DNA from 4 places in the Cupriavidus sp. GW823-FHT06D04 genome. Region 4 is predicted to be linked to each of the others. Evidence: predicted binding sites of a transcription regulator. Region 4 holds the regulator's gene; each other region holds the start of a gene.
The links. Region 4 encodes sigma-54, which starts transcription at its own class of promoters, with help from an activator protein. Its sites were predicted from a motif close to TGGCANGNAANCTGCTTT; they were not measured.
Positions count from the first base shown of each region.

Region 1: the regulator sigma-54 is predicted to act here: its motif matches at 1,307-1,324, upstream of AC1Q7H_RS06290 (phenol hydroxylase subunit).
Region 2: the regulator sigma-54 is predicted to act here: its motif matches at 1,031-1,048, upstream of AC1Q7H_RS07860 (collagen-like triple helix repeat-containing protein).
Region 3: the regulator sigma-54 is predicted to act here: its motif matches at 875-892, upstream of AC1Q7H_RS11720 (isopenicillin N synthase family dioxygenase).

Region 1 is NZ_JBXAHL010000003.1:44,199-46,397, forward strand. It holds gene AC1Q7H_RS06285 (aromatic/alkene monooxygenase hydroxylase subunit beta) at 1-996, opposite strand; gene AC1Q7H_RS06290 (phenol hydroxylase subunit) at 1,047-1,271, opposite strand; gene poxR (phenol degradation transcriptional regulator PoxR) at 1,795-2,199, opposite strand, start outside.
Region 2 is NZ_JBXAHL010000003.1:380,013-382,211, reverse strand. It holds gene AC1Q7H_RS07865 (collagen-like triple helix repeat-containing protein) at 1-491, opposite strand, end outside; gene AC1Q7H_RS07860 (collagen-like triple helix repeat-containing protein) at 1,222-2,199, shown strand, end outside.
Region 3 is NZ_JBXAHL010000006.1:202,706-204,904, reverse strand. It holds gene AC1Q7H_RS11725 (ABC transporter substrate-binding protein) at 1-565, opposite strand, end outside; gene AC1Q7H_RS11720 (isopenicillin N synthase family dioxygenase) at 1,108-2,106, shown strand; gene AC1Q7H_RS11715 (superoxide dismutase family protein) at 2,182-2,199, opposite strand, start outside.
Region 4 is NZ_JBXAHL010000002.1:123,539-125,737, reverse strand. It holds gene lptB (LPS export ABC transporter ATP-binding protein) at 1-9, shown strand, start outside; gene AC1Q7H_RS04275 (RNA polymerase factor sigma-54) at 145-1,632, shown strand; gene hpf (ribosome hibernation-promoting factor, HPF/YfiA family) at 1,681-2,031, shown strand.

The sequences.
Region 1 (2,199 bases), on a different contig from region 4:
TCAGGCAGCCAGGCCGAGCTTGCCCAGGCGGACTTCGAACTGCTCGCGGCACAGCGCCACCATCTGCGCGCCGTCCTCGCCGGTGAGCGCATCGGCCACCGGCACCAGCGCCTGCGCCACCTCGGCGCAGGCGGCGCGCGCCCAGCCAGACAGCAGCACGCGGTTGGCCTCGGACTCGGCCGCGGCGGCCTGGATCACGGCATCGACCCAGCGTGCGTGCTCGTCGCGCCAGTCGTTCATGAATTCGGTCAGCACCGCCAGCCCGGTGCCGCAGGCGCGCGCGATCACCGCGTCGGCATGCTGGTAGACCAGCGGGTAGAGCAGCCCGTCGAGCACCAGGTTCTGGGCGATGAAGGTCTCGAACCAGTCCTCGGTGACAAAGGTATGCTCGACAAAGCGGCGCAGCGGCTGCCATGCGGCGCTCTCCAGCCACGCCACCCTGGCCCGCTCCAGCGCCACGCCGGTATTGCCGTCCAGCAGCATGCCGATGCGCGACAGGTATTGGGCGATACCCAGGCGGTCCATCGCGCAATAGGTGCAGGCCTGCGTGATGGCCGTGCCCCAGCCATAGTCGGCGCAGTAGAAGTTGTTCATGTTGGCGCCCCACTCCACATGGCGCAGCGGCAGCAGGCCTGTGGCCAGGCGTTCCTGCCATTCGGCCGGCAGCGCCTGCAGCAGCCCGCGCTTCTCGACAAAGGCAAAGCTCTTCTCCGTTGCATCCTGCTGGCGCCCGCGCGCGGTAACGTAGGCGCCGTAGTAGAACTGGCGCGGGTCCTTCAGCGCGTACCAGTCCTGCATCACGATCGCCGTGCGGCGCTTGTCATACAGCTCGAAGCTGGGGTCCCAGGTGGGGCGGTAGTGGAAGTTCACCTCCGACTGCACGTCGTAGGTCGCCTCCTGGTAGCGCGACGCCGGCTTGTCGCCGAAGCGGCGCGCGACATGGCCGTAGTTCTGGCGCAGCGGCTGGATCTGCTGGGTCTTGATATCGACTTGCATCGTTTGGTCTCCTGTATCCCTTCTCTCTTTGTGATGCGGTGGCTGCGGCGTCAGTCGTCGGCTTGCGGCTGCGGCGCTGCTTCCAGCGGGGGCAGGAAGCGCACGCGGTTGACGCAGCAGAAGGCTTCGAACATCGGCTCCGGCATGATCAGTTCGACGTTGAGCTCAGGGTCGGCCACGCTGAAGGCGAACTGAACAAACCCTTCTGGGGTGCGGCCCTCGACCCGCACATAGCGCGGCGTGGCTTCGAACAGGGGAACCGACGGGGTGTTCATGGCGCGCTCCATTGCGTTGGCTGGACGCAGGCCTTATTGCGAAGACCGTGCCAGCGAGCGCGAAGCGTTGTGGGACAAGGGTTGCGGGGAATTGGCGGTGGCGAGCGTGCGCGTTAACCCGGAAAGGTCCGCGCGAAACGCATCGATGAATTGATGAAGCTGCGCGCAGGCCTTGATCAAATGATCAAAAGCCGCGCCGGGCGGGCGTTTGCGGGCAGCGAGCAGATGCGGATGGGATTGCCCTGCGGCGCAGCAGCGTGCGTGGGCAACCTAGTTGAGAAGACTTGATCTGACAGGGAAAAATCGTTGGCGCGGTGCAGCATCGGGCAACTTCGGGCCGATGCGCGGCCCGGAGGGGCTGCATCAAATGATCAAGTGGAGAAATGCGAGGGGCCGGGAGAAGCGGAGGAGATGGGTGGCGCAGGGGATCGTGTGAACGCGCTTGATCCACGCGAGTGTGCTCCCCTCTCCCGCTTGCGCGAGAGGGGAGCACACCCTCGGCATTTGAAGCCTGGAAGCGGCCTCAGTTACCGTTGCCGTGGCCGTTACCCCCGCGCGTGCCGCGCATCTTCCACCGATACGCCAGCTGCGGCCGCGTAATACCCAGCAACCGCGCCGCCTGGCTCATATTGCCGTCGGCGCGCTGCATGGCCGCCTCCATCAGCACGGTCTCGACTTCGCCCAGCGCCAGCTGCTGCTCGGACATCTGGTCCAGCAGCGCATGGACCGCGGCTTCGCGCAGGTCTGGCAAGGTGCCGCCCGCCCCCAGCCGCGGCGCGGTATCCACCACCGGTGCCACGGTGCCTGGCAGGAACAGGTGGTCGGCGGTGATCTGGCCGCCCTGGCTGGCCAGGATCACGCCGCGCTCGATCACGTTCTCCAGTTCGCGCACGTTGCCGGGCCAGTCATAGTGGCGCAGCTCGGCCAG
Region 2 (2,199 bases), on a different contig from region 4:
CCCGCTTGCAGGCCCGTGGCCAGCGCGCCCACGGCATCGCCGGTGGAGGCCACCACGCCGCCCAGGCCGCTTTGCGTCTGCGTCGGCACCAGCGGCAGGTTGGCGCTGCCGAGCTGGTTGCCGAGGTCGGTGACGGTGCTGCCCGTATTGCCCAGCACCGTGCCGGCATTGTTGATGACCGTGGCGGTCGGGGTCAGCGAGGTGGGCGTTTCGCCGCCGCCAGTGTTGCCGCCGTTGCCACCCGTTCCACCGGTGCCGCCGGTACCACCCGTGCCGCCGCCCGTGCCACCGGTACCGCCGCCGGCCAGGTCGGTGCTGCCGCCGGAGCCACCCATGCCGCCAGTGCCATCGGTTCCCGTAGTCTTAGTGCCGCCATTGGTGCCCGCCGTATCGCTGGTGCCCATGGAGGTCGATCCGCTGCCGCTGGCGCAGCCACCCAGGGCCAGCAAGGTTGCGAGGAGTGCCGTTACGGCGAGTTGTTGTTTGCGCATGTTCTGTTCCCTCATTCCCGTCGTTTAAATCGCTCGGCCGCGCAACGCGTTCGCTTTCTGCGTGCGGCGGTGACGGATATGGCGCAATCGGTATGCCAGCGCCGCGACGCGTCCCGGAAGGGACCCTGCGGAATTCGGGTGTGGTGCCCGCAAAGCCTTGCCGGGCGCGGTTCCCAGGGGAGTGGCGGGAACCGCTTGCGGCGCCGCCGGGGACGGGGTGTCGGGGCGGCTGCGCGTTACGCGTTACGTAACGTGTGGCGTCTGCAGGGAACAAAACAGCCGGAACGGCGGGCCATGCGGCGATGGCGACCCAGCCAGGAAAGCGCGCCGTGCCGTGCGCTGCCACCGCCCTCCCGCCACGGTCATCCGCGCCGCCGTGTTCCCGTGTTCCAGGAACACGTTACGTAGCACGTAACACGTCAGGCCCGCGCCGCAACGGCGTTTGGGCCCAGCACGTGGCTACCCCGGACCCCGGCAATCCGCGCCAGGCAAGGCTTGCAGCGCCGCGGCCGGTTCCGTGCCGGCACCGCCGGCGCCGCTGGCACGGGCCTTGCCATTTGTTGTCCAGACGCGCCGACGATCCCGCGTTCCACTGTCTTGCCGTGCCGGTTCGGAGCGGTCCGCCAGAGGAACAAAGCGGGACTCCGGGGAGGCTCGTCGGCAATCCCATGCGGCGCACATAAGACAAGACGGCCGGCAGCACCGTGGCCAACAAGACAGGAGAAGGACAATGCAAACCAAGCATCCGTCGCAGCATTCCATGACCTCACTGGCCGCGGCCGGCGTGGCCGCTATTGCCTTGCTGATGGCAGGCTGTTCGTCGAGCGGTGGCGGCAGCGGCGCCAATCCGCGGCCGAACAGCAACATCGACACGCCGGTCACGCCGGGACCGTCCGCATCGGGCGAGACCACGCCCACCGCCAAGGTGACCGAAGGCGCGGGCAATACCGTGGTGGCCACGGGCAATGCCATCAGCGAGGTCGGCAAGAGCATCCAGGAAGCGCCGCTGCCGTTGCTGCCCACCAAGGCGCGCGAAGGCGCCGGCGACGTGGTGATCAATGCCGGCAGGGCCGTTGGCTCGCTCGGCGCGGGCGTGCGCGACGGGCTGGGGCAGATGGGTTCGGTCGACAACCCGGTTGGCGTGACGGTTGCCAGCACCAGCAATGTGGTCCACGACGTGGGCGAGACGCTGATCAGCGGCGGCGACCTGGTATACGGCCTGGGCACCGAGAAGCTGGCACCACTGGCGCCGGTGACCGAGCCGGTGGGCGGCCTGGTCAGGCACGTGGGCATCGCGGTGCACGATAGCAGCGGCAAGGTGCACAGCGTGCTGTCCGAAGGCCCGGTCGCGCAGGTCACGAATTCGGTCAGCAAGGTCATCGTGCCGCTGACCAGCAAGGTCACCGACGGCACGCAGACCCTGGGCGCGGTCACGCACCTGGGCGATCCGGCCAACGGCCTGCTCTACAAGGTCGGCAATACCGCGGCTGCCGGCGGCAGCATGATCAGCAACAGCCACGCGCCGGTGGTCTCGCCGCTGGGCGGCGTGGTGACTGAGGCCGGCAAGACGGTCGCGGCCGCTGGCGCGCTCCTCAACGGCAATGGTCAGGGCGGCGGCAACCCGCTTGGTGGCCTGCTGAACAACCTGCCGCTGGCAGGCGCGGGCGGCGGGTACGGCGGCGATGGCGGCCATGGCGGCAACCCGCTC
Region 3 (2,199 bases), on a different contig from region 4:
CGGCATCGAAGTCGCCCTTGACGAAGCGCGTGTCGCCGATATCGGGCGTGACGCTCTCCCACTTCACGCCGCCGGGGTCGAAGCCCTGCGCCCTGGCGAAGACAGGGAACAGCTTGCGCGAGGCATTGAACGGCTGGCCCAGGATGGACTTGCCGGCCAGGTCCGCGGGCCTGACGATGCCGCTGCCCTTGCGCACCAGGATCGCGTTCGGATTCAGGTCGTACTGGATGGCCACCGCCTTGAGCGCGGCGGACGGGTTGGTGGTGTTGAATTCGATCATCGCCGCCAGGTCGGCCGAGGCGCAGTCATAGGCGCCGCCCGCGACCAGGCTGATGGCCGAAGCCGAGCCGTTGCCAGTATCGATGGTGACGTCGAGCCCGGCGTCCTTGTAGTAGCCGCGCTGGTGCGCCAGCAGGAACCCCGCGCCCGAGGCTTCCACCTTCCAGCCGAGATTGAACTTGAACTTCTGCAGCGAGCCCGCCGCGCGGACATGGGGCACCGCGAACGGGGCGGCGGCAAGCAGGGCGGTGGCGCCAGTGGCGCGCAGGAAGGAACGGCGACGCATGTCTTTCTCCGGAACGAATGTCACTGGACGATGCGTGCGCGGGCGGCTGGCGCGGGTGCAGAAGGAGAGCGTGGCCTCCCGAGACGCCGGCACCACGCCGCGCCGGCATGCGGCCAGGGCATGCGCGGGGACCGTGCACATCATCGGGAGCAATTTCCGGGCGGCGTGCCGCTGAACGCTTCTACTCCGTTGCGGTTTCAGCAGGATCCGTGCCGGGCGCTGCGCGGCGCCATGCACCAAGCCGTTGCCCGGCATGCGCCATCACAGCGCAATCCCCGGCGCAATGCTGCGATCCCGGTGCAAAACCCCTGGCCCGGAACCTGCATAACCTCAGGCAAGAGTAGAAGCGTTCACCATCCCCGCGGCGCGTCGCAGACGCACGCCGGATGGCCGGGAATTGCTCTTGAAGTCCGTGCCCCTCGCCATCGCGCAGGCTGGCACAGGCGACCTCAGGAGCGCGTTGTCCCGGCGTGCGTTGCCATGGGTGGTCTGCCTGTGCCGGCGAGGGGCCAATCCCTGACCCGCATTGCACAAGGAACACCATGAGCCAACCAGACACCGCCTACGCCCTGGCCGAACTCCACCGCGAATCGCGCATGGGCGCGTTCGGTTCGGAAACCCGCCAGCGCGAGATCCGCCGCATCGACCTGTCCGACTACGCGCGGCGCAAGGCGCAAATCGCCGATGAACTGTGGAAGGCATCGGTCGACGTCGGCTTCTTCCAGATCGCCAACCACGGCATCGACCTGGCCAGGGTGCGCGAAGCCTTCGCCATGACCGAGCACTTCTTCGCGCTGCCCGACGCCGTCAAGGCGCAATACCCGCTGCAGAAGGCCAACAACGCCGGCTGGGAAAGCCGCGCGCAGGTGCGCCCCTCGACCGGCACCCCGGACCAGAAGGAGTCCTACCAGATCACGCGCCCGCATATGGCCGGGCTGTGGCCCGGCGATGACGAACTGGAAGGCTTCCGCGCCACCATGCTTGCCTTCGAGGCGCAATGCTGGGAGGTGGGCATGAAGGTGCTGTCGTGCTTTGCCGGCAAGCTCGGCTTTGCCAGCGACTTCTTCACGCAGGCGCACGATCCGCGGGCGCCGGACTACCAGAGCACGCTACGGCTGCTGCACTACTACGCGATCCCGCCCGAACTGCGCGACAAGCTGGACCTCTGGCGCGCCGGCGCGCATACGGATTTCGATTGCCTGACGCTGCTGTTCCAGCGCCCCGGCCAGGGCGGCCTGCAGGTCTGCCCCGGCAAGGAGATGGAGGCGCAGGCATGGACCCCGATCGAGCCGGACGAGGAAGTCATCACCTGCAATATCGGCGACATGCTGATGCGCTGGAGCGACGACCGGCTGCCGTCGAACTTCCACCGCGTGCGCAATCCCGCGCCGGATGAATACATGGGTCCGCGCTACAGCATGGCGTTCTTCTGCCAGGCCAACCGCAGTGCGATGATCGAAGGGCCCGGCGGCAAGTATCCGCCGATCAGCGCGGGGGATTACCTGCGGCAGCGGGTGAATGCGAATTTCAAGGGGTATTGAGGCAGCGAGTGATTGTCGCTGCCGAGGGAGAACACCGGCGGGCTTGTCAAAGCCCGCCGGCCGTTTGTGACGCGATCACGAAGCCGCCACCAC
Region 4 (2,199 bases):
CGCATGTGACTTAACGGCCTGCCCGCGAGCGGCAGGCCTCTTCGCGGGCGCGCGTGGGCCCTCCCACAGCCAGCGGCGATCGGACCGCATAAGCGATAGCAATTTCCGTTCCAACAACGGAAAGATGCGCATAGAATAGCTCGCATGAAACCGTCGCTACAGCTCCGTCTTTCCCAGCATCTGGCCCTGACCCCGCAACTGCAGCAGTCGATCCGGCTGCTGCAGCTCTCCACGCTGGAACTGCAGCAAGAGGTCGAACAGGCGCTGACGGAAAACCCGCTGCTCGAGCGCGAGAACGACTGGATCGAAAGCCCGCTGCGCGTGGCGGCCGACGGCTCGGTCAACCTGCAGAGCGCACCGGCGCCCGCCCCGGCTGAGCCCCAGGGCAATGGCGAGGCTCGCGCCGACGGCGCGGGTGACGACGACAGCTATGGCGACAGCGGCAACGGCAACGGCGACGACTACGGCAGCGGCGACTGGAGCCTGGACGACTTTGCCCGCCGCCCCCAGGGCGACGAGGATGAAAAAACGCCGATGCAGCTGCGCGAGGCCGAGCCCACGCTGCGCGAGTACCTGATGGAGCAGCTCACGCCGCTGAAGATCTCGGCGCGCGACAAAGGCCTGGCCATCTTCCTGATCGAATCGCTCGACGACGATGGCTACCTGAGCGCATCGCTTGAGGAGATCTGCACGGAGTTGCCGGAAGAACTCGAGTTCGAGATCGACGAAGTCCACGCCATCCTCACGCTGCTGCAGAGTTTCGACCCGCCCGGCGTGGGTGCGCGCAACGCCGCCGAGTGCCTGGCCCTGCAGTTGCGACGCCTGACGCACCCGCAACGCGAACTGGCGCTGAACATCGTTAGCAATCACCTGGAGTTGCTCGCAGTACGCGACTACACGCGGCTGAAGAAGGCGCTGCAGGTAGATGAAGTGGCACTGAAGTCCGCACACGAACTGATCCGCTCGCTGGCGCCCTACCCCGGCCATGCGTACAGCCGCCCGGAAGCGGACTTTGTGGTGCCGGACGTGTTCGTGCGCAAGGGTGGCGGCGGCTGGATCGCGCAGCTCAATCCGGATGTGATGCCGAGGCTGCGCATCAACGATATGTATGCCCAAATCCTGCGTGGCGCGAAGGGTGAGTCCGGCACGGCCGGACTGCAGCAAAAGCTGCAAGAGGCGCGCTGGCTGATCAAGAACATCCAGCAAAGGTTCGACACAATCCTGCGTGTCTCGCAGGCCATTGTCGAGCGTCAAAAGAACTTTTTCAGTCACGGCGAAATCGCCATGCGCCCCTTGGTTTTGCGGGAGATTGCCGATACACTGGGTTTACACGAGTCAACCATCTCCCGGGTGACGACCAATAAATTCATGGCAACGCCGATGGGTACTTTCGAACTGAAGTACTTCTTCGGCAGCCACGTGTCCACCGAAACCGGTGGCGCGGCTTCATCAACGGCCATCCGCGCCTTGATCAAGCAACTGATAGGAGCCGAAGACCCGAGGAATCCCCTTTCCGACAGTCGCATTGCCGAACTGCTGGGTGAGCAAGGCTTTGTTGTTGCGCGCCGCACTGTTGCCAAGTATCGCGAAGCCCTGAAGATCCCCGCAGTCAATCTCCGCAAGTCTTTGTAGCCGAGCCCACCGCCTGCCTGGTGAGGCTCTTTCAGAAGGAGAAGCGCTATGAACTTCAAGATCAGTGGACACCACCTGGACATCACGCCCCCTCTGCGTGAGTACGTGGAAACGAAGCTGGAGCGAATCGTCAGGCATTTCGATCAGGTCATTGGCGTTAGCGTGCTGCTCTCTGTCGACAACCACAAGGAAAAGGACCGGCGTCAGTACGCGGAAATTAATCTACATCTCAAGGGCAAGGACATCTTTGTCGAGGCGCATCACGAAGACCTATATGCAGCGATCGACGCACTCGTCGACAAGCTGGACCGTCAGGTGATCCGCTACAAGGATCGCGTGCAAGGCCACGACCGCGAAGCGGTCAAGTACCAGATGGCCGCAGCGCAAATGCAGCAATGACCGTGCCCGGCAGCCCCGCAGCGGGCTGCTGAATCAGGATTGAACAGGCAAGCCGCGCCACGAAGCGCGGCTTTTTTGCGCCCTTGCGTTCCGGGTTGCCGCCGGCATGCCGCGCCCGCACTGGCGGTGCGGCCCGGCTGTGGCGCCGGAGCCAACGCTTTTCACCCG